DNA from 3 places in the Pseudoalteromonas carrageenovora IAM 12662 genome. Region 2 is predicted to be linked to each of the others. Evidence: predicted binding sites of a transcription regulator. Region 2 holds the regulator's gene; each other region holds the start of a gene.
The links. The regulator LexA, encoded in region 2, represses DNA repair genes until DNA is damaged. The targets are predictions, from matches to a motif close to TACTGTATNNNNATACAGTA.
Positions count from the first base shown of each region.

Region 1: ruvC (crossover junction endodeoxyribonuclease RuvC) is a predicted target of LexA. The motif match lies at 1,946-1,965, and genes of this name have one in related genera.
Region 3: ALFOR1_RS11600 (YebG family protein) is a predicted target of LexA. The motif match lies at 2,045-2,064, and genes of this name have one in related genera.

Region 1 covers NZ_LT965928.1:2,219,767-2,223,049, forward strand. The annotation lists gene ruvB (Holliday junction branch migration DNA helicase RuvB) at 1-745, opposite strand, end outside; gene ruvA (Holliday junction branch migration protein RuvA) at 753-1,370, opposite strand; gene ruvC (crossover junction endodeoxyribonuclease RuvC) at 1,373-1,897, opposite strand; gene ALFOR1_RS10035 (ABC transporter permease) at 2,025-3,283, opposite strand, start outside.
Region 2 covers NZ_LT965928.1:161,090-164,372, forward strand. The annotation lists gene ALFOR1_RS00795 (hypothetical protein) at 1-176, opposite strand, end outside; gene ALFOR1_RS00800 (DUF7218 family protein) at 307-558, opposite strand; gene ALFOR1_RS00805 (hypothetical protein) at 790-1,170, shown strand; gene ALFOR1_RS00810 (PaaI family thioesterase) at 1,181-1,621, opposite strand; gene lexA (transcriptional repressor LexA) at 1,799-2,416, shown strand; gene coxB (cytochrome c oxidase subunit II) at 2,896-3,283, shown strand, end outside.
Region 3 covers NZ_LT965928.1:2,562,103-2,565,385, reverse strand. The annotation lists gene ALFOR1_RS11615 (GNAT family N-acetyltransferase) at 1-383, shown strand, start outside; gene ALFOR1_RS11610 (MmcQ/YjbR family DNA-binding protein) at 423-809, opposite strand; gene efpL (elongation factor P-like protein EfpL) at 1,015-1,587, shown strand; gene ALFOR1_RS11600 (YebG family protein) at 1,678-1,992, opposite strand; gene ALFOR1_RS11595 (ComEA family DNA-binding protein) at 2,305-2,601, shown strand; gene ALFOR1_RS11590 (DUF6170 family protein) at 2,624-2,926, opposite strand; gene dsbB (disulfide bond formation protein DsbB) at 2,928-3,283, opposite strand, start outside.

The sequences.
Region 1 (3,283 bases), 1.6 Mb from region 2:
GCTCAGCAACATTTGCATTTACTGTCCCGTCTGACTTTACTTGTGTGTAGTCGCGTACGCGGCGAAGTAAACGGTTGGCAATACGTGGCGTACCACGCGAGCGCTTTGCAATTTCAGTTGCGCCGTCGTCGCACATTTCTAAATCGAGGTAATGTGCTGAACGCCCTACAATATGTGATAAGTCGGCTACTGAGTAAAACTCTAGACGCTGCACAATGCCAAAGCGGTCTCTAAGCGGTGACGTTAGCGATCCTGCTCGCGTAGTCGCACCAATAAGCGTAAATGCAGGTAAATCTAATTTAATAGAACGCGCAGCTGGGCCTTCACCTATCATAATATCAAGTTGGTAATCTTCCATTGCTGGATAGAGTATTTCTTCAACTTGTGGGCTTAGCCTGTGTATTTCATCAATAAACAGTACATCACCCTCTTCAAGGTTGGTAAGCAGCGCAGCTAAGTCGCCGGCTTTTTCAAGTACAGGACCTGAGGTTGTTTTAATGCTTACGTTAAGCTCATTAGCAACAATGTTCGCAAGCGTTGTTTTACCTAAGCCTGGCGGGCCAAATATTAATAAATGATCGAGCGCTTCGCCTCGGCTACGAGCAGCTTCTATAAATATTTCCATTTGCTGCTTAACATGTGGCTGACCTCGGTAGTCGGCTAACAGTTTTGGCCTTATTGCACGATCGATGGTGTCTTCGTTAGTTTTTTCAGTCGCGTCAATTAAGCGATCCGCTTCAATCATGGGTTACTCACAACATTGATTTTAAAGATTCTTTAATAAGAACCTCAGTAGACATATCTGGTTTACTAACCGATTTTACTGCTTTTTGCGCTTGTGGCAATTTATAACCAAGTGCAACCAATGCTGATACCGCATCATCGGCAGCATTATTAGCAATTGTGGCATCACTCATAGGCTCAATAACGGCACTGTCGCTAAATGGTGTAAATAAATCATTGCCCCAATCTTTTAATCGGTCTTTCATCTCAAGTACTAGGCGCTCAGCTGTTTTTTTACCAACACCAGGTAGCTTAACTAAAGAAGTAGCATCTTCGTTATTTACACAGCTCACAAATTGCTTAGCCGACATGCCCGATAATATAGCTAACCCGAGTTTAGGCCCTACTCCGTTAGCTTTTAATAGCTCTCTGAATAGTGCACGTTCCGTTTTATTATTAAATCCAAATAATAACTGTGCATCTTCGCGCACTACAAAATGAGTATAAACAATCGCATTTTCGCCAATGTTTGGTAAGTCATAAAAGCAGGTCATTGGCATTTGAACTTCGTAACCTACACCGCTTACTTCTAATAAAATTTCGGGTGGTTGTTTTTCGACTAAAATGCCATTTAAGCGGCCAATCATAATTATTTCCTTAAACGTCCTCTAACGGTTTTGCTTGCGCTACCCGCTAGTTTAATTAAATTTTGTTCTGAGTGAGCATGGCAAATAGCAATAGCAAGTGCATCGGCTGCATCAGCCTGAGGCGTACCTGGTAATTTTAAAATATTTTTTACCATATGTTGTACTTGCGATTTATCGGCGCCGCCGTTACCCACCACGGCTTGTTTAATTTGCCTTGCTGAATATTCAAATACCGGTAAATCCGCCATAGAAGCACCTACAATAGCGGCTCCTCGGGCTTGGCCTAGTTTTAAAGCCGAATCGGGATTGTGCGCCATAAATACTTTTTCGATGGCGAAAGTTTCTGGCGAAAATTGCTCAATTAATTGCGTGATCCCTTGGTAAATCATTTTAAGCCTGATAGGAAAAGGATGATCGGCCAATTTTATGCAGCCACTGCCTAAGTAAGTAAACTTAGCGCCCTGATGCGCCACAACACCATAGCCGGTTAATCGTGAGCCAGGATCTATCCCTAAAATAATAGCCAAAAAGGGCTCCATTATTGTTATTTTTTAATTATGCTAATAATGCCAGAGCACTGTATAAATTACCAGTAACAAGTAAAAACAAAAACGCCCACAAATTAAGTGGGCGTTTAGTGTTTCAAAGTATAGCTTACGCTAATGCGCGAACTAACCCTTGAGTATTTTGTTTAAGTTTACGGGCAATCATAAAGTAGCCAAGCGCGGCCACAAATACACCACCCGATACAGGCCCTATAAGCCAAATAGCGGGGTGTAATTTACCTGCTAGGTCAAACATTTGCTGCTGCACAATTAAAAGCGCTACATCACTAAATAGTGCTGCAACAAAACCCGCTAAAGCACCCAATAATAAAAACTCATATAACGTCGCATTTTTAATTAAACGTCCTTTAGCACCCAGCGTTCGCAAAATTACAATTTCTTGCATACGCTCACCTAGACTTGCCTGTACTTGCGATATAAGCACTAGCGCACCACACAGTACAACTATGGCAAGTACAAACCCAATAGCTAACGACACTTGCTGAATAGTTGATTGAATTTGTTTAACAAAGTTATCAACATCAATTGCGGTTATTGTTGGGTAAGTACGTAATAGCTGGCTAAAGTCTCGTTTTTGCTCAGGCTCTATACGCACCGATGAAATATAAGTCGCCGGAAAGTCTTTAAGTACGTCGGGGCTTAAAATTATAAAAAAGTTAGGTTTTAGCGTCGCCCAATTTACTTTGCGGACACTGGTAATTTTAGCGTCAAACGACTGCGCACCAATTAAAAACGTTAAGGTGTCGCCTATTTCAACGTCTAAACGTTCTAACATTGACTCCTCAACCGATGCTTCACCTACTGCACCTTCGCCAAACCACTGCCCTTCTATAATTTCGTTTTGCGCTGGTACGTCTTCAAGCCAAGTTAGGTTTAGCTCACGGCCAATACCCGAGCGAGCTTCTTCGTCTTTTTTCTCGTTGTCTTGCAGCGATACTTTACGCGCAACCAACTCGCCATTTACCGCATTTACACACCCACGAATGGTTGGGTAAAAGTCTGACACCTGAATATCATTTTGCGCTAAATATTCATTTACTGGCTCAAGCTCATTTTGAGTAATATTCACTAAAAAGGCATTAGGCGCATCAGCTGGAAGCTGTGATTGCCAATCAGAAATCATGTCGTTTTTAAGTACAATTAAAAACAACAATAATTTAATCGCTAACGAAAAACTAATAAGCTGCACAGCATTTACGTTTGCACGCTTTTGAATAGACGCAATAGCCAAAGACCAGCTGTTACCCGGTTTTAAACCCAGTTTACGCCCACCGCCAAATATAAGTTTAGACAGTAAAAATAATACACCAATAAGCGCTAAAGTAGACACAAATAAAATAAGGGTAA
Region 2 (3,283 bases):
GCTTGTGTAAATGGGTTTGTAAGTGTGCGTTTAGCAAGGTGTTTGCCGTGCACATAGTCAAGTGGAATAGCGCTCATAACTAAGCCGCCTAAAAGCCAAGCTAAAACTTGTAAGGCAAGTAAATAGCCTAGCCACTTATGTAATTTGCGTGCACGCTTAAATATTTTTTTGCTCATATTTATCTTCTTATTATTTTTAGCGTTAGTTTATTATAGCTTCCCACGCTTTTGCTGCGGCATTTTGTCGCAGTTTTTCATAAGTTTATAAATATGAGGCTTTAATGACATCAATAGATTTTAGTTAATTTTAGCTTTCACGCAGGGCATTTATTAGCTCTTGTTTGTTCATTTTAGATCGCCCGCTAATACCCACCTCTTTTGCTTTGTCGTATAACTGTTTTTTTGTACGTTGCTCATACTGAGAGGCTTTGCCGCCTTTAACAGCTGTTTTATGGGTATTGCTATTGGCAATACGTGCTGCTTTTTGTTTACTCATGCCCTCATCGCGAAGTGCATCGTACTGATCGTCGTTTTTAATTTGTGGACCATGATCTACCATTTTAATGCTCCTTAAAAATCGTTACTTACACAGTGTGTGTATTAATTTCATTGTTTAATTGTAAAACTAAGCAATTAAGCCAGCTTAATTAAAACGAGCAAGTTAGGTGCCAAAAGCGTTAAAAAGTGCATTTATGAAGATAAAGCAAGGATTACTGCTTTGTTAATTTGGTATAAAAGTAAAACTGCGTTAAAGTTTGCGATGAAACTATAAGAGGGTAAAAAGCAGACAATGTCGGAAATTCAATTTTTAAATGTAGATCTAGAGCTTGAGTCTAAACATGATATTAGCGCCTTAGTGGCAGACTTAAAGAAAAACGCGACGGTTTTGCATTATGATAAAGACGAATATCGTCAACTTGCGCGTATTGAAGCCTCAGGTGAAATATCAACACCAGATAAAGCTATTAACCACTTGTGCGAGCTTATTGAGTCGTGTTCACGTAATGCGCTTAAACAATGGCTAAGCTGCTCGCGAAGAACGTTTGATATTGGCTTTGAATCGGGCACGTCACCTAAGTGCTTTAACCAAGCCCTACATGCAGACACACTGCTCCGTATATCTGCGATTGGTGCAGGTATGGAAATTACGATTTATCCTATCGAAAAATAAAAAGAAGTAATTACCTGCGCTCTACAACTGCTGCGGTCATTTTTGATACGCAGCATAGCTCATTGCGACTATTTGTTATTTTTATTTCCCACACAGAACTACGTTTACCTATATGGAAAGCCTTAGCGGTTGCAGTTAAAGTACCATTGCGAGACGCTTTTAAATGGCTTGCGCTAATTTCCTGCCCTACACAATAAAATTTTGTAAAGTCGACAACAAAATTAGCAGCATAGCTTGCTACTGTTTCAGCAAGTACTACATTTGCACCACCGTGAACCATACCCATAGGATTATGATGTTCAGGTATGGCAGGCATAGTGGCAACTAGGTAATCATCACTAATTTCTGTGACTTCAATACCCATGGTTTTCATTAATGTGCCTTGGCCGTCAATGCCTTCTTCTAACTGTTTGCAAAGCTCTAAAGTGATGGGTTGGTGCCAAATACTCATGATTACTCCTTTGAATTAAAACCAAGTTTATTGCATTTCATAAATGTGAATTTTATAAATGCCTAAAATGTACACACATGCTTTTAGTTTAGCTATTTTAAAGCACAATTTAAATTTGCGATTTTTATTTAACTGTATATACTCACAGTTAAATGTACTGTATGGAAAACCAGTTGTATGCGACCATTAACGAAACGCCAAGCTCAAATACTAGAACTCATTAAAGTTTTTATTAAAGACACTGGTATGCCTCCTACACGTGCCGAAATAGCGCAAACATTAGGTTTTAAAAGTGCTAATGCAGCAGAAGAGCACTTAAAAGCGCTTGCTAAAAAGGGTGTAATTAAGATGAAGCCAGGCGCCAGCCGTGGAATTCAATTAATTGAAGAAGAAGAGCCAGAGCAGTTAGGCCTACCACTTATAGGGCGTGTTGCTGCAGGTTCTCCTATTTTGGCGCAAGAACATGTTGAGAGCCACTGCAAAATAGACCCTTTGATGTTTAAACCTGCCGCCGATTTTTTACTTCGTGTAAATGGCATGAGTATGAAAGACATTGGTATTATGGATGGCGATTTACTGGCTGTACATCGCACTCAAACCGCTGAAAACGGACAAGTTGTGGTTGCACGAGTAGATGAAGATGTAACCGTAAAACGCCTAGAAAAAGCAGGCCGTAAAGTATTATTACACGCCGAAAACGAAGAGTTTACGCCAATAGAAGTAGACCTTGAAAATGAGTCTTTTAATATTGAAGGCTTAGCGGTAGGTGTAATCAGAAACGCCGATTGGATGTAATTTCTAGCATATATTAGATAGTAAATTTATAAATGCGCACTTTTTAGTGTGCATTTTTGTTTTAACAACCCACCTTTTAGCAATACTAAAGCAGACATAAAGTTATCTAAGCTGTAAACTTTTTTGCACTCGTACTTAACTCTTCTTTTATGTGATACACCCCCTATTTTTGCTCGTTTTTTGATTATTAAATTTGTATTTATGTTGGTGTAATTAAGGCTAATTTTAAAATACAACTTGTTTGTTTTTTATACTGAAACTTGCTTGTTGTATGTTTTTTAGCTAATTGTTAATTTGCTGGGCTAACAATAACTCACAGCTTTTAGTTTTGAGAACACACAATATACACAAAATCTTTGTTGGCACAGCAATACCAATTGAAACAAATAAGATTGGTTAAATAATAAAAATAACGAATAGGCGTTTAAGCCGTATGCCTCTTCGCTTTGCACTCGCAATAGCATCAAAGGAGCCGTCACATGGGTAAACTGACCTCTACCTTGTGGTTTGTATTGATTGTTTTTCCGCAGCATGTAATGGCAAATAGCCAATACAATATGCGCAAAGGCGTAACCGATATAAGCAATAATGTATATCAGCTACACATGACCATATTTTTAATATGTTGTGTGATTGGGGTGATAGTGTTCGCAATTATGTTTTGGGCACTTATTCATCACCGTAAATCTAAAGGGGCAGTACCTGCCCAATTTCATGAAAGTACTAAAGTAGAAATACTTTGGACTGCCATCCCATTTGTTATCTTAATTGCCATGGCAATCCCTGCCACTAAAACACTTATTGCAATGGAAGATGCCAGCAAAGCTGATTTAACCATTAAAATTACGGGTTCGCAGTGGAAGTGGC
Region 3 (3,283 bases), 1.2 Mb from region 2:
TACGCAATCGATTTGAACAGCGCCTAGGTAATTGGGATACAAGCTCTCGAGACCCATTGTGTTTAGTTGTAACAGATAAGGTTTCAGATGTTTTGCTTGGGGTAACAGGTTTTACTTATGATGGAGATACAGCAGAGCTTGGGTACTTATTTATGCCAGAGTATTTTGGCTATGGTTATGCCACAGAATCTTTAAGGGCTGTGATAGATTGGGCATGGAATGAGTGCAAAATAAGCCAGTATAAAGCTGTGGTAACACGTGGGAATATTAATTCTGAAAAGGTACTGAGTAAGTGTGGTTTAACGCATACAGAAACGCTTGCAAGCTCCCATAGCATTAGTGGTAAGCTGTATGATGATTTAATTTATACACTGAAGCTTTAGGGTATTTTAATGGGCTAGTAACGCCTAGCCCAAAAATGCCTACAAATGAAGTAAAATAGCTTGTCGGTCTTTTTCTGGCATGTTTTCTACTACTAAACTGAATGAGTTATCAATCATTCGCTCAATTTCACCTTGTGGAATTGTGCCGTCTAGAATAACAGTGTTCCATAAACGTTTGTTCATATGATAACCAGGGATCACCGCTGGGAAAATGTCACGCAACGAAAGCGCCTCGTCAGGATCACACTTTAAATTAAGCCACCAAATAACTTCTCCATCATCGTTTGTTTCACCATCATTGCCAACAGCAAGAGTAGCAAACATTTTATGATTCACTTTATAAACGTCAACCTCTTGCGCAAATGGTTTAGTAACCTGCACAAGTGGTTTTTTAATTAAATACTCATGTACTTTAGTCTGGTCCATGATCCATTCCTTGAAGTCATACTCGGTAAAGCTACCATAGCAGTTTTTTGTTCATTTGATTATATGTATTTTAGTATAAATTAGAATTTTGCAAGCTAATACAACCTAATACAGTAAATGTATATTATAAGATCAACTTAATTGTTGAACAAAATCTAGTTCGTGGTATGTTTCTGCCAATCACAAAAATAATAGGAATACACACATGCCAAAGGCGAGTGAAGTTAAAAAAGGTACGGCTATTGATTTTAATAATCGTGTTTTAGTTGTAAAAGATATTGTGCGCTCTGTGCCGCAGGGTCGTGCAGGTGGTAGCTTATACCGTATGCGTTTATACGATGTAGTAACCGGTGCTAAAGTGGACGAAACATTTAAAGACAGTGATATGTTAACGCTTGCCGACCTTACTCGTCGTGAAGTGATGCTTTCGTATGTAGATGGCGATGAATATGTGTTTATGGATAATGAAGACTACACGCCGTATAACTTAAATAAAGATGCAATAGCAGAAGAAATTCAATTCGTTAATGAAGAAACGCAAGGCGTACACGTAATTGTTATTGATGGCGCTCCGGTAGGCCTTGATTTACCTTCAAGTGTTGAACTTGTTGTTGAAGAAACAGACCCTTCAATTAAAGGTGCTTCAGCAAGTGCTCGCTCTAAACCAGCAAAGCTTTCTACTGGCTTAACTATTTCTGTACCAGAGCATATTTCTACAGGCGATCGCATCCGTATTAATACAGTAGAACACAAATTTATGGGTCGTGCTGAAAAGTAATACCAAACCTTTAGCCCATATAAATACAGGGCTCAAAGTAAAAAGGGAGTAACATTAGTTACTCCCTTTTTATGTGTTTTTTTAATACGGCTAGCTTGCTTGCTGCTCGTCGTCTTTAATTGGCGCTATATTATCAGCTTTCTTATTTTTTGTAGGTGCCTTAGCTGCTGCAGGCTCTTTGCCACCTTTAAGTACTGCCATAAAGTCATCTTTACTTTTTGCAATTTCAAGTGCTAATGATTCGACTTGTTGCTCGCTTAACGGCACATCTACCTTTTCTAACATCAATTCAAGTGACTCAGCTATATCCAGCATTTTGTCATAGGCATCAGCTTCTTTTTTGGTAGTAAACGTCATGCGCTCAACTCCGTTTCGTTCTACAACATATTTAACAACAACAGCCATGATTTCTCCTGCAAGCTTGCGTGGTACTGTGGTTTATAAAAAACCATTATATTACTGTTTTTATGTACAGTAATGGTTTGCGAAGGATTTTGCAAGCTAAGAGTATTGATTTTCGCTGTCTTAAATTTGACAAAAAACTGTAACTTTACTTTAGTTAAGCAATCACTTGTTGTGCCAGCTGCATTTTCAGGATTTCGGATCATGGTGATAATGCGTTTAGGTACTCTTTAAGTGACGAACTTTTTGTTCCTTGTTTATTGACTTTCCTGAGCAATATTTAAAAACTCATAAAAGAGTAATAAGGACGAACAAATGAAAACTATAAAAAGCTTACTAGTTGTGGGGTTACTATTTTTACTGCCGATTACTGCTGTAAACGCGCAATTACCGGAAGTAACAAAGCAAATGCCACAGTTTGAGACCGTGAGTATAAATAACGCTGATACAAAGGTGCTTGCTCAGTTACCGGGGATTGGCGAAAAAAAAGCTCAAGCCATAGTTGATTATCGCCAAGAAAACGGTGATTTTGAAAATTTAAGTGATTTATCAAATGTTAAAGGTATTGGTAAAAAGTTATTAGAAAAACTAGAAGGTAAAATATCGCTTTAGATAAGCAGGTATGACCAGAGCGCTAACTGCTCTGGTTATATTGTTTTAATGCTTCAGCTAGATGTTTTTTTGCAAAGTTAATTTCGATAGGTGTAGTGAGTAATGGGTAGCAAAGCCCGCCAATAATTAAAAACGGAATTAAAATCCACCCTTTGAACACAGTAAATATTAAAAACAATGGGCTAAGCAGTACTAGCTTTATAATACGCAGTAACACTCTATCAGTAGGTGAAAGCATGCTTAAAGACAAAGCAATTACCTGCTGACGCTGGCGAATTTTTAGCTGTTTTAATTCATCTATTTGGCTAGAAAAAAAGGTGAACATATTAAATCGTCTTTTTAATTAATAAACGGCAAGTTACTAAAATAAATAACGTTACAGTAAATAATGCAAATATGATTTCCATCCAAGCTGGCATACTTAAGCTCGCAAATTGCCAATCTATATTGCCACAATCACCTGTTGCTTGAAAAAAACTTGGGATCCACTCGTGCAGCGGCATAAACGATGGGAAGTTTGGTTCAAACTCACAGCTAAATGCAAAAGGATCTGTAGTGGTTTGCATATCGATATGTTCACGGGCGATTAGGTAACCCCAAATACTCGATACACCCCACACTAAATATGCAAAGGCTCTTACAAGTTTGTTTTGAGGTTTAGCCGAGCCAATAATACCTGCGC